3 regions of the Bacillus halotolerans genome follow, and region 3 is predicted to be linked to each of the others. Evidence: predicted binding sites of a transcription regulator. Region 3 holds the regulator's gene; each other region holds the start of a gene.

Region 1 (7,231 bases), 980 kb from region 3:
AAAGTAGCGGAGAATTTTCGTGTGCTGGAAGGTTTGACTCCGGGAAGAATTGATCTCGGCCTAGGCAGAGCGCCGGGAGGAATGCCGATTGCATCTTGGGCGCTGAATGACGGCGGGAAACGCAATGCCGATCAGTACCCGCAGCAAATCAAGGAGCTGACGATGTATTTGCATGATTTGGCGGATGACAGTCACCGGTTTCCTAATTTAACGGCTGCGCCGCATATTTCAACTGCGCCTGATGTGTGGCTGCTCGGTTCATCTGGAGAAAGCGCGCTGCTCGCCGCTGAATCGGGTGCCGGCTATATGTTTGCCCATTTTATCAATGGCGAGGGCGGGGAGGATACGGTCAGACAATATATGAGACGATTTAAGCCGTCTGTGTTAGGAGAAACACCTCGGGCGGCAGTTGCTGTTTTTGTTCTATGTGCGGATACAGAAGAGAAAGCGGAGCAGCTGGGGGCAGTGCTTGATTTTACTCTCTTGGCGGGTGAGCAGGGCATACCTTTAGAAGGCGTTCCTGATTATGAAGCTGTCCGGCAAAATACGTACTCTCCTTATGAACAAAGACGAATTGCTGATAACAGAAACCGAATGATTGTCGGTACGAAAAAACAGGTCAAGGAACAGCTGATGTCCTTGAGTAAGGCTTATGGTACAGAGGAAATCATGGCGGTGACCATTACGAACCGATTTGAGGATAAACTTCATTCTTATCGCCTTTTACAGGAGGCGTTTGCTGAGGCATGAAGCCGCTAAAGCCTGTATGAAAAAAGCCCCGCCGATGTTTCTCGGCAGGGCTGCTTTTTATTCAACAGTAAACGGCTCTTCGGTCAGAACTTGGCTTGATTTTCCTTTGTTGGCTGCATAGGCGAGCATATAATATTCACCGGCTGGGAGCTTTGTGCCCCCATTGATCGTGCCGTCCCAGTCGAAGTACTGATAGCCTTTATCTTGATGTTTATAAATACCTGCTTGGCCTGCAAAGTCAAGGTTGCTGTCATAGACGAGAAATGCTAGCTCTTCCGCTCCCGCAGGAAGGTAGGTTTCAATTTCATAGGTGCCTTGTTCAGAGCCCTCATTAACTGAGACAGACGTTACCCTCGGATAATCCGGCTCTTTTACGATCAGCAATGTAGGAACCTTGGCGACGGTTTTTCCGCCTTCTCTAACGATGACTGTTCCTTCATAGGTGCCTGCTTTTGTTTTCTTTGTGTCGACCTTTACTTTTGCAGTGGCTTTTCCGGTTTTATGAGCCGGAATCACAACACGGCTTGTGCCGGATGTGGAAATGCCGCTTCCGTTAAATGAGTATTCTAGCGTGTATGATTTTCTAATAGAAGATTGATTTTCAATTGTAAAGGTTTCTTTTTTCGTTTCGGTTCCTTGTTCTTTCAAAAATGTGCCGTACGAGTAGCTTCCCGGTGTGACGAACGAGTCGGCTTTGATCGCGTTCATAATTCTTGCGCTGCCTGCGCCTTGAGCGTTATGCGGATATACTTCTCCGTCGCCATCCTTTAATGTGACGGCGGTATTCATGATGGCAGCCTTGATCTGTTCAACGCTCCATTTCGGTTTAGCTTGTTTGATAACGGCAACCGCTCCGGCAATATGAGGTGATGCCATGCTTGTTCCTTGTTTTGACCCGTAGCCATATGGATTGTCAGGATCATGTGTCGGAATGGTGCTTACGATATTGACGCCTGGCGCGGAAATATCCGGCTTAATCATCCACGTGTCCATCACAGGGCCGCGGGATGAGAAATCGGCAACCTGTTCACCGAGCGCTTTTGAGACCGTCAACTTGAATGTTGCTTTTGTCTCGCCTGCTTTCATGGCGCTGATGAGTTTTTCGCCGTCTTCTAATGAAAGCTTAATCGTTGGTACTGACATGCCTGGCACATTGGCTTCAACTTCTCCGGACAGGTTGTTATACACAACCATGCCGATGGCGCCTGCTTTTTTTGCGTTATCTGCTTTATCTACAAAAGCAATGCTGCCCCGTTTGACGAGTGCCACTTTGCCTTTCAGATCTTTTCCTTCAAAGTCCTTTTCTTCGCCGAGGCCAGCGTCGACAAGCTCAACCTCTTTATTGTGAAGCGCCTTGACGTCCTCTTCTTTGTCATAGCCCATGACTTTTGCTGAAGAGTAAGAGCCGAATGAGACGGCGTATTCATTGAGAGGAAGCTGCGTTGCGCCGACAGAAATCGCTTCTCTGGATGTGCCTGGCGATCCGACTGTCCAGCCGTTTGGTCCGCTGTTGCCATTTGATGTAACGGCGACAACGCCTTCTGACATGGCCCAGTCAAGCGCTGTGCTCGTCGCCCAATCCGGGTTGTTTAACGAGTTTCCGAGAGACAGGTTCATCACATCTGCTCCGTCCTGAACTGCACGTTCTACACCGGCGATGACGTTTTCTGTTGTGCCGCTTCCTCCCGGTCCGAGAACGCGGTAAGCGAGAAGTGTTGCATCAGGCGCTACGCCTTTAATCGTACCGTTTGCAGCGACAGTTCCGGCCACGTGTGTTCCATGGTCAGTGGCTCCGCCTCTTGGATCGCCTGTCGGTGTTTCTTTCGGATCGTAATCATTGTCTACAAAATCGTATCCTTTATATTGTCCGAAGTTTTTCTTCAGATCAGGGTGATTGTACTCAACCCCTGTATCAATAACAGCCACTTTGACGCCTTTCCCTGTGTAGCCTAAATCCCATGCATCATTTGCTCCGATATATGGCGCGCTGTCATCCATTTGCGGAGAGACAGCGTCCTCGGAGATGGTGATGTCTTTCTCCTTGATATTGTCTGTTTTGTAAGTGACGTTCGGGTACACAGCTTTAACGTCATCTACTGCTAGAAGTTTTGGAATTTCATTAGCTGGAAGCTTCATAGAAAATCCGGAGAATACCTGCTCATATTCTCGTTTTACTTTTCCGTTTTTCACCGCTTTCACGGCTTTATTTTTTGCTTTTGAGCGGGCGTTTTTGAGCTTGCTTTTCGTTTGGTTTACTCCCGCTTCTTTCGCCTCTGCTAAGGATTTTTCTTTTAATTCCACAATCACCGTTGTTTGTTTTCTTGTTGTCATGTCAATATCACCGAATACCTCGGCCTTTTCCAGATCCGCCGATCCTTTTGAAGAAACCGGTGCTGCCTGTACACCTGTAATGCCTGTGGATAACGTAAAGAATAAAACCAAACCTAGAAGCAGAAAACGAATAATCCCGTTTTTCAATGTGTTTCCCCCTTTGTGTTTAGAAAAAGTGTTAAATATCTAGTATATATTTCTTGAAAATTCAAAAAAATCCTTGTGTCATTTGGACCATTTATTGGATTTTGATTGTGTATAAGGAAGGAGTTATACACAGAACCCTGTGTATAAGTGAATAAAGCTGTGTATATATATAGTTGGGAATATATGTTCTTATACAAAATATAGATGGGGTTTGTGGACATGTGGATATCTCTTGTGATTAAGTTGTTCTTATCTTTGGGATAACTTGTGTATAAACTTTTTAAAGCGGTTCTCCAATTTTCATTTCATTTCTTTCAGCTTTCAACAAAACTTCTTAAAACTAGTTTGTTTTTTCACTCATATTGTGACAAAGAATTCTCTTTCCACGGTCTATCATAGAGTCATGAGTTTTGCTAGAGCTGCTAGTTTGCGAGAAAAGAAATCGGCCGTCTTTTCCTGTGAGCTGCGGCTGAAAAAACGGGCTGCTAAAAAGGCTGCCTGCCAAAAAGAAGCGGAGGGATGTTTTTCTATGAAACGTTTGCTTGTATCTTTACGGGTGTGGATGGTCTTTTTGATGAACTGGGTGGCGCCGGACCGAAAACATGCGGCTGCCGCTATTTATTCGGCTCAGCGTACATATCAAAGAAAAGCGGCGGTGCAAGCCGCAGGACTGGTTTCGTTTTATGAATGGCGGATGGCTGTGAATGACGAAGAAAAACAGAAAGCGAAAGCCGCCGCTCTCTATAAAAGAAGATGTCTGCAAGCCTTCAAGGAATCGCCAAAGCAGGAGAGGGCCGGCCCGCATCTTTACATGGCGGTCAAAAGGAGGTAAAATCCCAGTCATAAAAGCTAATTGGCGGGAGAGAGAGCCTCTTGAAAATCTATAAGGTATTAAACAACAATGCGGCTTTAATCAAAGAGGATGATCAGGAAAAAATCGTCATGGGTCCGGGCATCGCTTTTCAAAAAAAGAAAAATGATCTCATCCCTATGAATAAAGTAGAAAAGATTTTTGTCGTGCACGACGAGAATGAAAAATTTAAACAAATCCTGCAAACACTGCCTGAGGAGCATATTGACATAGCTGAGGATATCATCAGCTATGCGGAAGGGGAGCTCGCGGCGCCGCTGAGCGACCATGTTCATATCGCGCTTTCTGACCATTTGTCCTTTGCGATCGAAAGGATTCAAAATGGGCTGCTTGTGCAAAATAAATTATTGCATGAGATAAAGGCGCTCTATAAAAAAGAATACGAGATCGGCCTGTGGGCGATCGGACATGTAAAAGAGACATTGGGCGTGTCTCTGCCTGAAGATGAAGCGGGTTATATTGCCCTTCACATCCATACGGCAAAGATGGATGCAGAGAGTATGTATTCAGCGCTGAAGCATACGACGATGATAAAAGAAATGATAGAGAAAATAGAAAACTACTTTAATCGAAAGGTGGATGAAAACAGCATTTCCTATCAACGCCTTGTCACGCATTTGCGATACGCGGTCAGCCGGTTGGAATCAAATGAAGCGTTTCATGCCATGGACGAAGAGATGCTTTATTTCATCCAAAAAAAGTATTCATTTGCCTATCAATGTGCGCTGGAGCTGGCGGAGTTTCTGAAAAATGAATATCAATTACATTTGCCGGAGTCCGAGGCCGGCTATATCACGCTGCATGTCCAGCGTCTTCAAGATCTCTCGGAATAACCGCTTTGACTTGCAGGGAGTGATCTCTGGAAGTTTTTTTATTTATCGGCATTCAGCGTGTGATACATCCAGCCCATCATCACAATTCCTGCGGCCAGATTGCCGAGTGTAACAGGAATTAAGTTTCTGGCTGCTCCCGCCAGTGTGACTGTATCAGGGTGATCGATCAAAAGTGAGATCGCAAATGTGCACATATTGGCAATGCTGTGTTCAAAACCGGAAATAAAAAAGCAGAAAACGAAAAGCATCATGGCAAACAGCTTTGCCCCTTCTCCTTTGAGAGACATCGGAATGAAAAAAGCGAGACATACAAGCCAATTGCACAGCATTCCTCGGAAAAACAGCTCTGAGGCAGGCGGCTCCATCTTGTGCTCTGCCAGATGAATCAAAAAGGAATGGGATGCCCCCTCGAAGAGCCCGGTTGCGCTGATAAGAATCGCAAACAAAACGGCTCCGATCAAATTGCCGGTATAGCTGAAAACCCACAGGTACAGGGTGTCGCGCCAGCGGATTCTTTTCCGGAGTGCGGTATAAGTAAAATAAAAGGTGTTGCCGGTGAATAAATCCCCGCCTCCGTAGGCAATTAATACAATAGCAGCTCCAAATGTCACAGCGGCAGCCGGAAAGGCAAACGGTGAGTCAGCAATAGAGAAATAGCTGCCTGTTTTGCTTGCGGCTGTAATGCCAAAACCGATAAACATGCTGGCCAAAATGGATCTGAGCAAATAACGGATTTTGCTTGAAACGAATATGTTTTGTTTTCTTAAAGCATACTGTTCAACCTTTTGCAATGCTTGAGTTTCCATTGTCTTTTCCTGCTTTCTTTGATAGATGAGCATAGTATAGCACGATATTGTGAAGTATTTCACAATTAATATTTACGACTTTTTGTCTAAATGTTTTACATCACTTTTTATCTAAAAAAACAGTTGACGAAAACGCTGTCATCAATTATGATGAAAGCGTATTCTTTATTTGAATAAGCGGGATTGTGACTGGTAAAGCAGGCAAGACCTAAAATTTGCGTAAATGAAAAAGGATCGCTGTGTCCTTTATTCGTTGGCGAATTTTAGGTCTTTTTTGTTTATAAAAGGGGGAGAAATAGATGAATGAAAAAGAGACTGCAAAACGCCTCATTGAGCTTCTCGGAGGAAAAGAAAACATCATCAGCGCGGCTCATTGTGCGACAAGACTGCGTTTGGTGATTAAGGATGAATCAAAGATAGATCAAGCACAAGTAGAAGAGCTTGAAGGCGTCAAAGGCGCTTTCAGCAGTTCAGGCCAATACCAGATTATTTTTGGAACAGGCCTTGTCAATAAAGTGTATGACGCTTTTTCTAAGGAAGCCGATGTAGAGCGTGAAGAACATGTGAATCACCAGGATGCTGCTAAAGAGAAACTGAACCCTGCGGCGAGATTTGCGAAAACGCTTTCGAATATTTTTGTTCCGATCATTCCAGCCATCGTAGCCAGCGGCCTGTTAATGGGGTTATTGGGAATGATCAATGCCTTTCATTGGATGAGTAAGGACTCTGCGCTGCTGCAGCTCCTCGATATGTTTTCAAGCGCGGCATTTATCTTCCTGCCGATTTTGATCGGGGTCAGCGCTTCAAAAGAGTTTGGAAGCAATCCGTATTTAGGAGCGGTCATCGGGGGAATCATGATACACCCCACTCTTTTGAATCCATGGGGTCTGGCGGAAGCATCACCTGATTATATGCATCTTTTCGGGTTTGATATCGCGCTTCTCGGATATCAGGGAACTGTCATCCCTGTTCTGCTGGCAGTTTACGTCATGAGCAAGGTAGAGAAATGGACAAGAAAAGTGGTTCCGCATGCGGTCGATTTGCTTGTTACGCCTTTTGTTACTGTCATTGTCACCGGGTTTGTCGCATTTATTGCCATCGGTCCTCTAGGAAGAGCGCTTGGCTCCGGTATTACTGTTGCTTTAACATATGTGTATGATCATGCCGGTTTTGTCGCAGGCCTTCTTTTCGGCGGCACCTATTCACTGATCGTCCTGACAGGTGTTCATCACAGCTTCCATGCGATTGAAGCGGGGCTTATTTCAGATCTTGGCAGGAACTATTTATTGCCGATTTGGTCTATGGCGAATGTCGCCCAAGGCGGGGCAGGCCTTGCCGTCTTCTTTTTAGCGAAAAAGGCAAAAACGAAGGAAATCGCTCTTCCGGCGGCATTTTCCGCTTTTCTAGGCATTACAGAGCCTGTCATTTTCGGGGTGAACCTTCGATACCGGAAGCCGTTTATCGCCGCCATGATCGGGGGCGCGTTGGGCGGC
Region 2 (7,231 bases), 330 kb from region 3:
ATCGTTCCGTTCGGAAGCTGCGGCTGTTTTTTCAGCAGCATTAACGTACCTAAAGCCATTGTCATATGCGAATCATGCCCGCAGGAATGATTGGCGCGAAATGTGCCGTTGACCTCCTGCCATAATGCATCAATGTCAGCGCGGACAGCTACAACAGGCGAACCCGAACCTATTTCGCCGACAACTCCGGTACAATCTGAAAACGTGCGCGTGCGGCACCCTGCATCTTCGAGTTTTTGTTTAAGAAATTCAGTTGTCTCATATTCTTTCCAGCTGACTTCAGGTTTGGCGTGAAGATGTTCAAAGATGTGCATTACGGTTTGTTTCATTTCTTCTGAGAGTTTTTGCATGGGAAGAAAAACCTCCTTCATTCCTTTTTTTTATATTGAAACAGGTAGATAGGCTGTTTATAATATAGCACATATTTATATTTTTCAGAATAATAGATATTTTCTAAAAAAGGGGATGGATCGAAATATGAGTATGCCAGCAGCCGAAACACAGCCAAAGAAGAAACGCACCGCCTTTAACATGCCTGACGCCTATGTCCTCTTATTTATCATCGCTTTCATTTGCGCCGTTGCTTCGTATATTGTGCCGGCGGGAGAATTTGACCGTGTGACGAAAGGGGAGGTTACCACTGCGGTGCCGGGAAGCTACCATTCAATTGAACAGTCTCCGGTCAGCCTGATCAGCTTTTTCACTTCTCTTCAGGATGGAATGGTGGGATCAGCGCCTATTATTTTTCTGATTTTATTCACAGGCGGCACGATCGCTATTTTAGAAAAAACAGGTGCCATCAACGGACTGATTTACAATGTCATCAGCAAGTTCCGCACAAAGCAATTATTATTTATTTGTATTGTCGGTGCGTTGTTTTCTATTCTTGGAACGACTGGAATTGTCGTGAATTCAGTGATCGGATTCATCCCCATCGGCCTTATCGTCGCACGCTCCTTAAAATGGGATGCGGTCGCGGGTGCGGCTGTTATTTATATTGGCTGCTATGCCGGGTTTAACTCTACCATTTTATCACCGTCTCCGCTTGGCTTATCGCAATCGATTGCGGAGCTGCCTCTGTTTTCGGGGATCGGCCTTCGTGTGGTCATATACTTATGCTTTTTGGTGTCTTCTATCATTTATATCTATTGGTATACAAGAAAATTAAAGAAATCAAAGGATGCCAGTATGTTAGGCACAAACTGGTTCCCGGCGGCAGGATTGAGCGATGCGAATCAAGAAGAAGATAAGTCTGTGCCGTTTACCGTTCGCCATAAGCTGATTTTGGGAGTGGCGGGTTTGTCGCTGATCGGATTTTTGTACGGCGCATTGAAACTCGGCTGGTCAGATTCCCAAATGGCTGCGACGTTTATTTTTATTTCTGTCCTTGCCGGATTCATTGGAGGACTTGCGGCAAACGATATTGCCAAAACTTTTATTACCGGCTGTCAGAGCCTTGTATACGGTGCGCTGATTGTCGGGATGGCGCGGAGCATTTCTGTCATTCTTGAAAATGGGAAGCTGCTGGATACAGTCGTCAATGCTTTGGCTTCGGTTTTGGACGGGTTCAGTCCGATGGCCGGCGCAATCGGCATGTATATCGCCAGCGCTCTGCTCCATTTTCTCATCTCTTCAGGATCGGGCGAAGCGGTTGTGTTCATTCCGATTCTGGCGCCGCTCGCTGATTTGATGGGCATCACGAGACAGGTCGCGGTGGAAGCGGTTATGCTTGGAGAAGGGGTCGTCAACTGTGTGAACCCGACGTCCGGCGTTTTGATGGCAGTGCTTGCCGCCAGCGGAATTCCGTACGTCAAGTGGCTTCGGTTTATGCTGCCGCTCGCTCTGATTTGGTTCTTAATCGGGCTTGTGTTTATTTGTATCGGTGTCCTGATCAATTGGGGGCCGTTTTAAACATTGCTGCCCGCCGGCTTGTACGGCGGGCTTTTCATTTATTCGTTGCAGAAGCGCAGGCTGTTATTGTAACATGTAAGCCATAAGCCATTCGTAAAAGTGCGGGAGGAAGGTCATGAATAATCTGCATAACAGACTTTCAGGCGTGAATGGGAAAAATAAGAGAGTAAAAGAAAAAGAACAAAAGATCTGGTCGGATATCGGCAAGTTAGCCGGGGCGTTTGCGCTCCTGGATGTGATCATCCGCGGCATTATGTTTGAATTTCCGTTTAAAGAATGGGTCTCGAGCCTTGTGTTTTTGTTCATTATCATCTTATATTACTGCATCAGGGCATCAGCTTCTGGAATGCTGATGCCGAGAATAGACACCGAGGAAGAACTGCATAAACGGGTGAAGCAGCAGTTCATAGAATCAATAGCTGTCGCCTTTGCGGTAGTGGTGCTTACGATGTATGACAGGGGAGTTCCCCATACATTCTTCGCTTGGCTGAAAATGATTCTCCTATTTATCGTCTGCGGCGGCGTTCTGTTTCTGCTTCGATTCGGAATCGTGAAGCTGTCTTACAGAAGAACGGTAAAAAAGGAGTTTAAGAAGAAATCATCATAGAGATGGTTTCTTTTTTTGTTCATAAATCAGACAATATCTCCACTTGCTGTTTAAGCATGTAAAATGGCTCGAGATGTCTGTTTGGGAAATGACTCTATCAAGTTGTTTTGATAGAGAGAGTATGATAGTTTAAAATGTAAGTTTTAACAAAATTCTCCAGTCTTCGCATGCGTCTGAAAGGAGGAAGTGGAAGGATTGAGTAAGAGGGATTTCTGACTCCGCAGTAAGTCTTCAGAAATGAAAAATGAAATAAGGAGTGTCCAGAATGTCTAAAAAACGATTTAATACCTCTTTACTGCCGTTATTCGCTGGATTATTATTGCTGTTTCATTTGATTCTGGCAGGGCCGGTGGCTGTAAATGCAGAGACCGCGAACCAATCAAATGAATATACAGCGCCATCAATAAAGAGCGGGACCATTCTTCATGCTTGGAATTGGTCGTTCAACACCTTGAAAAATAATATGAAGGATATCCATGATGCAGGATATACTGCCATTCAGACGTCTCCTATTAATCAAGTAAAGGAAGGAAATAATGGAGATAAAAGCATGGGGAACTGGTACTGGCTTTACCAGCCGACCTCTTACCAGATTGGCAACAGGTATTTGGGTTCCGAGGAAGAGTTTAAAGAAATGTGTGCGACGGCTGAAGAATATGGCGTGAAGGTTATTGTCGATGCCGTCATCAATCACACAACCAGTGACTATGCTGCGATTTCAAATGAAATTAAAAGTATTTCAAATTGGACGCATGGAAACACACAAATTAAAAATTGGTCCGATCGAAGGGATGTCACTCAGAATTCATTGCTGGGGCTTTATGATTGGAATACGCAGAATACACAAGTACAGTCATATCTGAAACATTTTCTGGAAAGGGCATTGGATGACGGTGCTGACGGATTTAGGTATGATGCGGCCAAACATATAGAGCTTCCGGATGACGGTGATTTTGGCAGTCATTTTTGGCCGAATATCACAGATACATCTGCAGAATTCCAATATGGAGAAATATTACAAGACAGTGCCTCCAGAGATGCTGCATATGCGAATTATATGAATGTTACAGCATCAAACTATGGGCATTCCATAAGGTCTGCTTTAAAGAATCGCAATTTTAGCGCATCGAACATCTCCAATTATGCATCTCATGTATCTGCGGATGATTTGGTCACATGGGTGGAATCGCATGATACGTATGCCAATGATGATGAAGAATCTACATGGATGAGCGATGATGATATTCGTTTAGGCTGGGCGATTATTGCTTCTCGTTCAGGAAGTACACCCTTGTTTTTCTCCAGACCTGAGGGCGGCGGAAATGGTGTAAGATTCCCTGGGAAAAGTCAATTAGGTGATCGCGGGAGTGCTTTATTTAAAGATCAAGCCATCGCTGCAGTCAATACATTTCATAATGCCATGGCCGGACAGCCTGAGAAACTCTCTAACCCGGATGGAAACAATCAGATATTCATGAATCAGCGCGGCCCTGAAGGTGCTGTTTTGGCAAATGCATCTTCATCACCAGTTTCCATTCATACTTCAACGGATTTACCTGATGGCAGCTACGATAATAAAGCCGGGGATGGTTCGTTTAAAGTAACAGATGGCATACTGACAGGTACAATCAGCGGCAGAGGTGTGGTTGTGCTTTATGCGGAAGATACCGCAAATGTACCTAATGTCTTCCTCGAGAATTATCAAACAGGTGTAACCCATTCTTTCTATGATGATCAGCTAACGGTAACTCTGCGTGCCGACGCTCATACCGCAAAAGCTGCTTATCAAATAAATCATGGTGATGAGACACAGTTTAAGGACGGGGATCAATTAATGATCGGAAAAGGGGACCCGTTTAATACAACATACAAGGTCACTTTAACAGGAACGAACAGTGATGGAGCATCTGGGACAAAAGAATATACTTTTGTAAAAACAGACCCATCTTCTGAGAAAAGAATAGGCTATCAAAACCTAAATAATTGGAGTCAAGTTAATGCATATGTATACAAGGAGAATGGGGGGCAGGCAATAGAATTGACCGGATCTTGGCCGGGAAAAGCAATGAGTAAGAATGCAGACGGCATTTACACTCTGACGTTATCGGCGGATACTGATACAAAAAACGCCAAAGTGATTTTTAACAACGGCAGCGCCCAAGTACCTGGCCAGAATCAACCTGGTTTTGATTACGTGCAAAATGGTTTATATAATGACTCTGGCTTAAATGGTTCTTTGCCCCATTTAGTCCGGACATTTCGTTAACAACAATACCCTAAAGTGAACAATCGCTTACTTTATCTGTTTGGAGATCACCATGTATAGGCTCCGGCAATGTCAGATCGATGCGTCACAATCATGATAAATAATGAGCATTCACATTGCCGGATACAATGCTTTTTGAGGAAAGCAGCGAAAGAAACTAACAAACATTCCTTCTTTGTCTTGCGATTCTCATGCTGAAAATCACTCAAGAAAACGGTAAGAAACTATCATAGATAGTTTCTTTTTTTGTTCATAAATCAGACAAATCTTTTCTCTTGCAAAAGTTTGTGAAATGTTGCACAATATAAATGTGAAATACTTCACAAACAAACACCAAAGAAAAACAAACACTGGAGGATGAGGATAAATGATGAATGAACGTGTAAATAAAGTAGCTTTAATCGGAGCGGGTTTTGTTGGAAGCAGTTATGCATTTGCGTTAATTAACCAAGGGATCACAGATGAACTTGTGGTCATTGATTTAAATAAAGAAAAAGCAATGGGCGATGTAATGGATTTAAACCACGGAAAGGCGTTTGCGCCGCATCCGGTCAAAACATCTTTCGGAACATATGAAGACTGCAAGGATGCTGATATTGTCTGCATCTGCGCCGGCGCAAACCAAAAGCCTGGTGAGACACGCCTTGAATTAGTAGAAAAGAACTTAAAGATCTTCAAAGGAATCGTCAGTGAAGTCATGGCGAGCGGATTTGACGGCATTTTCTTAATCGCGACAAATCCGGTTGATATTCTGACTTATGCAACATGGAAATTCAGCGGCCTGCCAAAAGAGCGAGTGATCGGAAGCGGCACAACACTTGATTCTGCGAGATTCCGTTACATGCTGAGCGAATACTTCGGTGCAGCGGCACACAATGTGCACGCTCATATTATCGGCGAACACGGTGATACTGAGCTTCCTGTCTGGAGCCACGCGAATATCGGCGGAGTGCCGGTCAGTGAACTGGTTGAGAAAAACGAAGCATACAAACAAGAAGAGCTTGACCAGATCGTGGATGACGTGAAAAACGCCGCTTATCATATCATTGAGAAAAAAGGCGCGACGTATTACGGGGTAGCCATGAGCCTTGCGCGAATCACTAAAGCGATTCTTCATAATGAAAACAGCATTTTAACAGTCAGCACATATTTGGACGGACAATACGGAGCAGATGACGTGTACATCGGAGTGCCGGCTGTCGTCAACCGCGGCGGAGTCGCTGGCATCACTGAGCTGAACTTAAATGAGAAAGAAAAAGAGCAGTTTAACCACAGCGCCAACGTGCTCAAAAACATTTTGAAACCGCATTTTGCAGAACAAAACGTCAATTAGAACGCAACTATAGAGTAAAGGGCTGATTGTCAATGTGGGAGCAGTTGTATGATCCGTTTGGAAACGAGTATGTGAGCGCACTGGTTGCGCTCACACCGATTCTCTTTTTTCTCTTAGCTTTAACCGTTTTTAAGATGAAAGGCATTCTTGCGGCATTTCTGACCCTAGCCGCCAGCTTTTTGGTTGCCGTATTGGCATTTCATATGCCGGTTGAAAAAGCCGTTTCTTCTGTTTTATTAGGCATCGGAAGCGGTTTGTGGCCGATCGGCTACATTGTCCTGATGGCAGTGTGGCTCTATAAAATCGCTGTGAAAACCGGGAAGTTTACCATTATTCGTTCCAGCATTGCCGGCATTTCGCCTGACCAAAGATTACAGCTATTATTAATCGGTTTTTGTTTTAACGCATTTTTGGAAGGTGCGGCCGGCTTTGGTGTTCCGATTGCAATTAGTGCGGCGCTGCTCGTAGAACTTGGCTTTAAACCGTTAAAGGCGGCGGCGCTCTGTTTGATTGCGAATGCTGCCTCTGGAGCCTTTGGCGCGATCGGGATACCGGTGATTACAGGCGCGCAAATTGGAGACTTGTCTTCTCTTGAGCTGTCTCGGGCATTGATCTGGACACTGCCGATGATTACTTTTCTGATTCCGTTTTTACTCGTGTTCTTATTAGACCGGATGAAGGGAATCAAACAAACCTGGCCTGCCTTGTTGGTTGTCAGCGGTATATATACAGCGGTTCAGACGCTGACAATGGCTGTGCTCGGACCGGAATTAGCTAACATTTTGGCGGCGCTGTTCAGTATGGGCGGGCTTGCGCTCTTCCTGCGCAAGTGGCAGCCGAAACAGATTTACCGTGAGCAGGGAGCCGAAGAAACCGGTGAGAAAAAGAGATACAGCGCCGCAGACATTGCCAAAGCGTGGTCTCCTTTCTACATTTTAACTGCGGCGATCACCATCTGGAGCCTTCCTGCATTCAAAGCGCTTTTCCAAGAAGGCGGGCTCTTCTATCAGACAACGCTTTTGTTCAAGATGCCTTTTCTGCATCAGCAAATTATGAAAATGCCGCCCATTGCCCCATCTGCCATGCCGCTTGATGCGATTTTTAAAGTCGATTT
Region 3 (7,231 bases):
AGATCGCAGCAACCTGAGCGATAGATTCTTTGCCTTCGATTGGCTTAGAAATTTCTTTCAGATTCTCGATCGCAACGTTTACAGCTTGTTCCATACCTTTACGCACGCCTACAGGGTTAGCGCCTGCTGTTACGTTTTTAAGGCCTTCGCGAATCATTGCTTGCGCAAGAACTGTCGCAGTTGTTGTACCGTCACCGGCAACGTCGTTTGTTTTGCTGGCTACTTCAGCTACAAGCTTAGCACCCATATTTTCAAACGCGTCTTCAAGTTCGATTTCTTTAGCGATTGTTACACCGTCATTAGTGATTAACGGAGAACCGAATTTTTTCTCTAGAACCACGTTGCGTCCTTTTGGTCCTAAAGTTACTTTTACAGCATCAGCAAGTGCATCAACACCGCGAAGCATTGCGCGGCGAGCTTCTTCACTAAACTTAATATCTTTTGCCATGTGTACGAAACCTCCTCGAATTTTTAAGTATTTGTTTATTTAAGAATTAGCCGATAACAGCTAAAATGTCGCTTTCACGTAAGATTAAGTATTCAGTACCTTCGTATTTCACTTCAGTACCTGCGTATTTTGAGAAGATAATGCGGTCGCCCTCTTTTACTTCTAAAGCAACGCGCTCTCCGCTTTCTAACACGCGACCTGAACCAGCTGCCACGATTTTGCCTTCTTGCGGCTTTTCTTTTGCAGAATCCGGTAACACAATTCCGCTGGCAGTTTTTTCTTCAGATTCTACGAGTTCAATGACAACGCGATCACCTAATGGCTTTAACAATGTAATAACCTCCTCAATAGTATGAATATGTAATTTTAGCACTCGGCACTAAAGAGTGCTAACACAATTCTTATAATAAAGAATCTCACTTCCAATTTCAAGTGATAAGATAAAAATTTTTTCACGCTTACATCATTCTTTTCAGCTCAGATATCCCTTGGCTTTTTCACCCCCGATTCAATTATGTTACAATAGCTGTAGACAAAAGAAACCCATTTAACAAAGGAGTACATACCATTTGAGAAAACAGTATTGGTTTATTATTTTGACATATATCATCATGCAGTTTTCAGCAGTAATTGCGATTCCCTTGTTATTTAAATTCGGTTATGCGGGAGGACAGCCCACAAAAGAAAATCTGCTGTACGCGCAGGGATTATGGTCCGTCATCAGTTTTATTGCCTGTCTGATTGTTGTATTGCTCATTCTCAGAACCGCGCCTAAAACTGCGCTGCGTAACGAAAAGAAAGACTCGGTCGGACTTTCGATCCTTTGGGCGATAGCCGGGTTTTTCATCGCCCTTTTCTCTCAAGGATTAGCCGGTTCTATTGAATATTATGTATTTGGCATCGGAAGAGAATCAGAAAATACAAAAGCCATCCTGGATGTGATTCAGGCAGTTCCGCTCATGATTATCGTTTCTTCTATCATCGGGCCTATATTAGAAGAAATCATCTTCAGAAAAATCATTTTCGGCGCGCTGTACGAAAAAACGAATTTCTTTATTGCCGGACTGATCAGCTCCATTATTTTCGGAATTGTTCATGCCGATTTAACGCACCTTCTGCTGTATACGGCAATGGGCTTTACCTTTGCATTTCTATATGCGAGAACCAAACGGATTTGGGTGCCGATTTTCGCCCATGTAATGATGAATACATTCGTCGTCATTATGCAGCTTGAGCCTGTTCAGAAATACCTTGAACAGCAAAGCACACAAATGCAATTGATTATTGGAGGATTATTTTCATGAGAAACCCGATAGTGTGGGGAATGATCTACTTTGCCGTAGGGTGCATCTTTACTTATCTCGCCGCAAGCTCGCCAGGCAGCATGTGGTCATTTTACTCCATCCTGCTGATGGTGTTCGCTGCATACAACATCAGCATTTCTTTTAAGATGTTCGCCTTTTCATTTAAAATAAAGAAGAACCAGAAATAAAGAAAATCCATTTCTCTTCTATGAGAAATGGATTTTTTATGTTGGCTAAGAAGAAACGTCCTGATCGGCAGCACTGCTTTTCTGCGCTTTCCGATAGGCAGCCTTCGATATTAAAATACTGATTTCATACAAAATCAAGAGCGGAACAGTCACCATCATATGAGACAAAAGCTCAGGTGGTGTAATCAGAGCAGCAATCACAAGCATCGTAAAGTACGCATACTTTCTGATTTTCGCTAAGAACATCGGTGTCACAATTCCAAGCCTTGTCAAAAACATAAGGATGACCGGCATTTGAAACAACAGTCCAAACGGAATCGTCAGCTGCAGAAGAAAATGAAAATATTCATTAATTCCAATCACCTGAGTGACATTCAAATCCTGAGAAATCCGTTTCATAAAATCGACAACAAAAGGAAATAAAATATAATAGGAAAAAGATAAACCCGCTAAAAACAGCAAAATAGAGATCGGAATGTAGCTGAGCGTTACTTTGCGCTCCTTTTCATAGAGGCCCGGGCTCACAAAAGCCCAAAGCTGATAAAGAATAACCGGCGAAGTCAGGACAATCCCGATGATAAACGCAAACTGCATAAACACATAAAGCGGGTCTGTCAGATTAAACGCATTGAGCGTGAGCTCCTTCGCTTCATCCGTTTCTTGCAGATACACTATAATCGGCTTCGCTAAAAAAAATCCCGCGATAAAGAAAACGACAAACGCCAGCGCCACAACCAGCAATCGTTTTCGAAGCTCCGCAATATGCTCCAGCAGCGACATTTGATTCACTTTCATTTGTGTCATCCTAACTTACTGATTCTCTTTCTTTTTTTCCTCATCATCACTCGCTAATCCTTTAGTAGCGTTTTTGAATTCACGAAGTGTGTCTCCAGCCGCTTTTCCCAACTCAGGCAGCTTTTTGGGGCCAAAGATAATCAGAGCAACGATTGCGATAACAGCAAGGCTTCCAGGACCGATCGGCATATTTGGGCTCCTCCTTTCCGGTTACTCGATTTCCTCTAAAACAGAATAATGCTTCAAGAAATAAACCAGTGACTGAAGCTCTACAGCTAAATCTATATGATGAATTCGAATGTGTTCCGGCACATTCAAACGGGCCGGCGTAAAATTAAGAATACCCTTGATCCCTAACGCAACCAATCTGTCGGTAATCGATTGGGCCGCAACTGCGGGCACTGTCAAAATGGCAACTGATTCGCCTTTTACATGCTTTTCAAGATCATCGAGGTTAAAGACGGGCACACCGCCTACCTCAGTTCCTATTTTACTCTCATTTATATCAAAAGCCATAGAAATTTTTGTGTTATTATTTTTTGTGAAATTATAGTGAAGAAACGCTGTTCCTAAGTTTCCGACACCAATCAAGATAACGTCTGTCATTTCATCCTGATCCAGCGTTTTTCGGAAAAATGACAGCAAATAATCGACATTATATCCGTATCCTTTTTTGCCAAGAGCTCCAAAATAGGAAAAATCCCTGCGAATCGTGGCAGAATCAACCTTTACGGCATCGCTGAGTTCAGCGGATGATACACGCTGTTTTCCTGACGCATGCAGATTCTTTAAAAAGCGATAATAAAGCGGCAGCCGTTTTGCCGTCGCCTGCGGAATTTTTGATTGATCCTTATTCATTTTTGGTCCTCCAAATTATACTCGGATAGTTCTCTTTTAAAGTCACCGTTTTTCCCGCCTGTCTTTTCCAGCAAGCAGGTAGGGCCGATGACCATCCCCTTATCAAGCGCCTTGCACATATCGTAAACAGTAAGGGCACACACCGATGCAGAAGTTAGCGCTTCCATTTCCACACCTGTACTCCCTTTCGTTTTGACCTGTGCTTTTATATGAAGTATAACTTCTGTTTCTTTTATTTTCCAGTCAAACGAAATATCGACCCCGCTCAAGGATAGCGGATGGCACATCGGGATGATATTTGATGTTTGTTTCGCAGCCATAATACCCGCCACCTGAGCGACAGCAAGTACATCTCCTTTGCCGATACCATGGCTTTTTATTTTCTCGTACACTTCACTCTTCATGTGTACGCTTGATACAGCCGCCGCAGTACGGACAGTCGAAGATTTTTCGCTGATATCCACCATCTGGGCTCTGCCCTGTTCATTAAAATGAGAAAATCCATTCATAGTAAAAACTCTCCTTAAACAGATCATACACTATTTTCTTCTCTATGTCTTATTCGGCCAATGTATTGTTTGCTGAGTTCTGGTTCATAAGCTACACTTAACTTATTATAGCAGAGGTGAAATAATATGATGATCTTACAAATTAATCAGCTTTCCAAATCATTTGGTGCTGATACTATTTTAAACAATATAAAGCTGGAAGTCAGAAACCGTGATCGCGTCGCTATTGTAGGAAGAAACGGCGCTGGGAAATCTACACTCCTTAAAATTATCGCAGGTCACCTTTCATATGAAAAGGGTGAAATGATCAAGCCGAAAGATATCACAATGGGCTATTTGGCCCAGCATACCGGCTTGGATTCTAAGCTTACCATAAAAGAAGAGCTGCTGACTGTTTTTGATCACTTAAAAGCGATGGAAAAAGAAATGCGAAACATAGAAGAAAAAATGGCGGCAGCTGACCCAAGTGAACTGGAAAGCATCATGAAAACCTACGACCGCCTTCAGCAGGAATTTAAAGATAAAGGCGGCTATCAATATGAAGCAGATGTCAGATCTGTGCTGCACGGTCTCGGCTTCAGCCATTTTGACGATTCAACACAGGTGCAAAGCCTAAGCGGTGGTCAGAAAACAAGACTGGCCTTGGGTAAGCTTCTGTTAACACAGCCCGACCTTCTCATTCTAGATGAGCCGACCAACCATCTGGACATTGATACGCTGACATGGCTTGAACATTATTTACAAGGCTATTCAGGCGCCATTCTGATTGTTTCTCACGACCGCTACTTTTTGGACAAAGTGGTGAACCAGGTGTACGAGGTATCAAGATCAGAAAGCAAAAAGTATCACGGCAACTACAGCGCTTATCTAGACCAAAAAGCTGCCCAATATGAAAAGGATCTTAAGCTGTATGAAAAACAGCAGGATGAAATCGCCAAGCTGCAGGACTTTGTAGACCGAAATCTAGCGAGAGCCTCAACGACAAAAAGAGCACAAAGCCGGCGGAAACAGCTTGAACGGATGGACGTCATGTCAAAACCGCTCGGCGACGAAAAATCAGCAAATTTTCATTTCGACATTACAAAACAGAGCGGGAACGAGGTCCTGCGGGTTCAGGATCTGACCATCAGCTATGAAAACCAGCCGCCGCTTCTGACAGATGTTTCGTTTAGGCTTCCAAGAGGAGAAAGCGCCGCTCTTGTAGGTCCCAACGGAATCGGAAAATCAACCTTGCTCAAAACATTAATAAACACACTGAAGCCGGATCAGGGAACAATAGCGTACGGCTCAAATGTCAGTATCGGTTACTATGACCAGGAACAAGCTGAGCTGACCTCCTCTAAACGCGTCATTGATGAGCTGTGGGACGAGTATCCGGAGCTTCAAGAGAAAGAAATCAGAACGTGCCTCGGAAATTTCTTATTCTCCGGGGATGATGTGCTTAAACCCGTCCATTCCCTAAGCGGAGGCGAAAAAGCAAGAGTGGCCCTGGCAAAGCTGATGCTGCAAAAAGCTAACTTTCTCATTCTTGATGAGCCGACGAACCATCTTGACTTAGACAGCAAAGAAGTTCTCGAAAACGCCTTGATCGATTATCCGGGCACATTGTTATTTGTCTCACATGACAGATATTTTATTAATAGAATCGCAACAAGGGTATATGAGCTTTCTCCAAACCATATTGAAGAATATCTCGGAGATTACGATTATTATACAGAGAAAAAAACACAGCAGCTGGAATTGGAGAAAATGAAACAGCAAGAGGAAACTGAAAAAGCCACGGTTGCAATGAAATCCGACTCTAAACGTTCTTATGAGGAAGAAAAAGAATGGAAAAAGAAAGAACGACAACGACTCAGACGCATAGAAGAAATTGAAACGACAGTTCAAACCATAGAAGAAAAAATCAGTCACAATGATGAATTACTTTGTGATCCGGAAGTATATCAGGACCACGAAAAGGTACAAGCCATCCACGCTGACAACGAGAAACTCAATCAAGAATTGGAAAACCTATTATCAGAATGGGAAGAACTATCCACAGAAGAAGATTAAAAAAAGTCAAGCACCTCTTTTTTAGAGGTGCTTTTTATCCACAGAAAATAACCTTATAAGCAAACGAAGAAAGCGGTTTATACACAATATCCACAAAATATTCTGAATTTATCCACTTTATTAACAGCCTCTCAACCCCTTTACCCATCTATATCTCTATAATTACTCACAGATATGTGGATAAATTGAGAATTATCTGTTAATAACAATAAAAAAGCCTCACGCCATTATGTCGTGAGACCCTGGTAAGAAGTCAGTTCAAGACCAGGCTGGCCATTCATATCATATGATCCGCGAATCCCTTTTTCAAAAGCAATTGTACCGGCCGCAGCAATCATTGCAGCATTATCCGTACATAAGGATAGCGGAGGAATGATGAGCGCCGTCCCCTCATGCTGGGAAAATTCCTTCTGTAACGCAGCTCTGAGTCCTCTGTTTGCAGCTACTCCGCCGGCCAAAAGAACCTGTTTGACACCATATTCTTTTGCAGCGCGTGCCGTTTTTGTCACTAAGACATCAATGACGCTATTCTGAAAACTGGCAGAAAGATCTTCCGGCGCAATTTCCTGTCCTTTTTGAGCCGCGTTATGAAGCGTATTGATCACAGCTGATTTCAGCCCGCTAAAGCTGAAATTATAAGAACCTTCTTCAAGCCATGCGCGAGGCAGAGGAATAGTGTCATTCCCTGATTCCGCAAGCTTGTCAATCTGCGGTCCGCCTGGATACGGGAGACCCATTGTTCTCGCCACTTTGTCATAAGCTTCCCCTGCTGCGTCATCGAGTGTTTCCCCGATTACTTCAAATGAACCGTGTTCTTTCATATAAACCAATTCCGTATGGCCGCCGGAAACGACCAATGCAAGCGCTGGAAAAACAATCTCTTCTACCAAACGGTTTGCGTAGATATGGCCCGCTATATGATGGACTCCAACTAACGGAATATGATGCGCAAAGCTCAATGCTTTAGCGGCGTTTACCCCGATTAGCAGTGCTCCCACCAATCCCGGGCCTTCAGTAACTGCAATCGCATCTATGTCACGATATGTCATGTCTGCTTTACGGAAAGCCTCTTCG

Evidence for each region. Region 3 encodes Rex, which represses fermentation and respiration genes when NADH is low (regulators of the CRP and FNR family bind a similar motif). Its sites were predicted from a motif close to TTGTGAAATATTTCACAA; they were not measured.
Region 1: the regulator Rex is predicted to act here: its motif matches at 5,786-5,803, upstream of DIC78_RS11910 (formate/nitrite transporter family protein).
Region 2: the regulator Rex is predicted to act here: its motif matches at 5,093-5,110, upstream of DIC78_RS08450 (L-lactate dehydrogenase).

Annotation. Positions count from the first base shown of each region.
Region 1 is NZ_CP029364.1:2,328,254-2,335,484, forward strand. It holds gene DIC78_RS11890 (LLM class flavin-dependent oxidoreductase) at 1-750, shown strand, start outside; gene DIC78_RS11895 (S8 family peptidase) at 808-3,228, opposite strand; gene DIC78_RS11900 (hypothetical protein) at 3,758-4,060, shown strand; gene sacT (sac operon transcriptional antiterminator SacT) at 4,102-4,932, shown strand; gene DIC78_RS11910 (formate/nitrite transporter family protein) at 4,971-5,738, opposite strand; gene scrA (PTS system sucrose transporter subunit IIBC) at 6,038-7,231, shown strand, end outside.
Region 2 is NZ_CP029364.1:1,682,230-1,689,460, reverse strand. It holds gene DIC78_RS08470 (M20 peptidase aminoacylase family protein) at 1-350, opposite strand, end outside; gene DIC78_RS08465 (YfcC family protein) at 478-1,911, shown strand; gene DIC78_RS08460 (DUF6773 family protein) at 2,027-2,518, shown strand; gene amyE (alpha-amylase) at 2,784-4,784, shown strand; gene DIC78_RS08450 (L-lactate dehydrogenase) at 5,152-6,117, shown strand; gene DIC78_RS08445 (L-lactate permease) at 6,150-7,231, shown strand, end outside.
Region 3 is NZ_CP029364.1:1,351,808-1,359,038, forward strand. It holds gene groL (chaperonin GroEL) at 1-448, opposite strand, end outside; gene groES (co-chaperone GroES) at 495-779, opposite strand; gene DIC78_RS06795 (CPBP family intramembrane glutamic endopeptidase) at 1,018-1,752, shown strand; gene DIC78_RS06800 (DUF4305 domain-containing protein) at 1,749-1,940, shown strand; gene tatC (twin-arginine translocase subunit TatC) at 1,986-2,744, opposite strand; gene tatAY (sec-independent protein translocase protein TatAY) at 2,751-2,924, opposite strand; gene DIC78_RS06815 (redox-sensing transcriptional repressor Rex) at 2,946-3,593, opposite strand; gene moaC (cyclic pyranopterin monophosphate synthase MoaC) at 3,590-4,102, opposite strand; gene DIC78_RS06825 (ABC-F family ATP-binding cassette domain-containing protein) at 4,229-6,157, shown strand; gene tsaD (tRNA (adenosine(37)-N6)-threonylcarbamoyltransferase complex transferase subunit TsaD) at 6,385-7,231, opposite strand, start outside.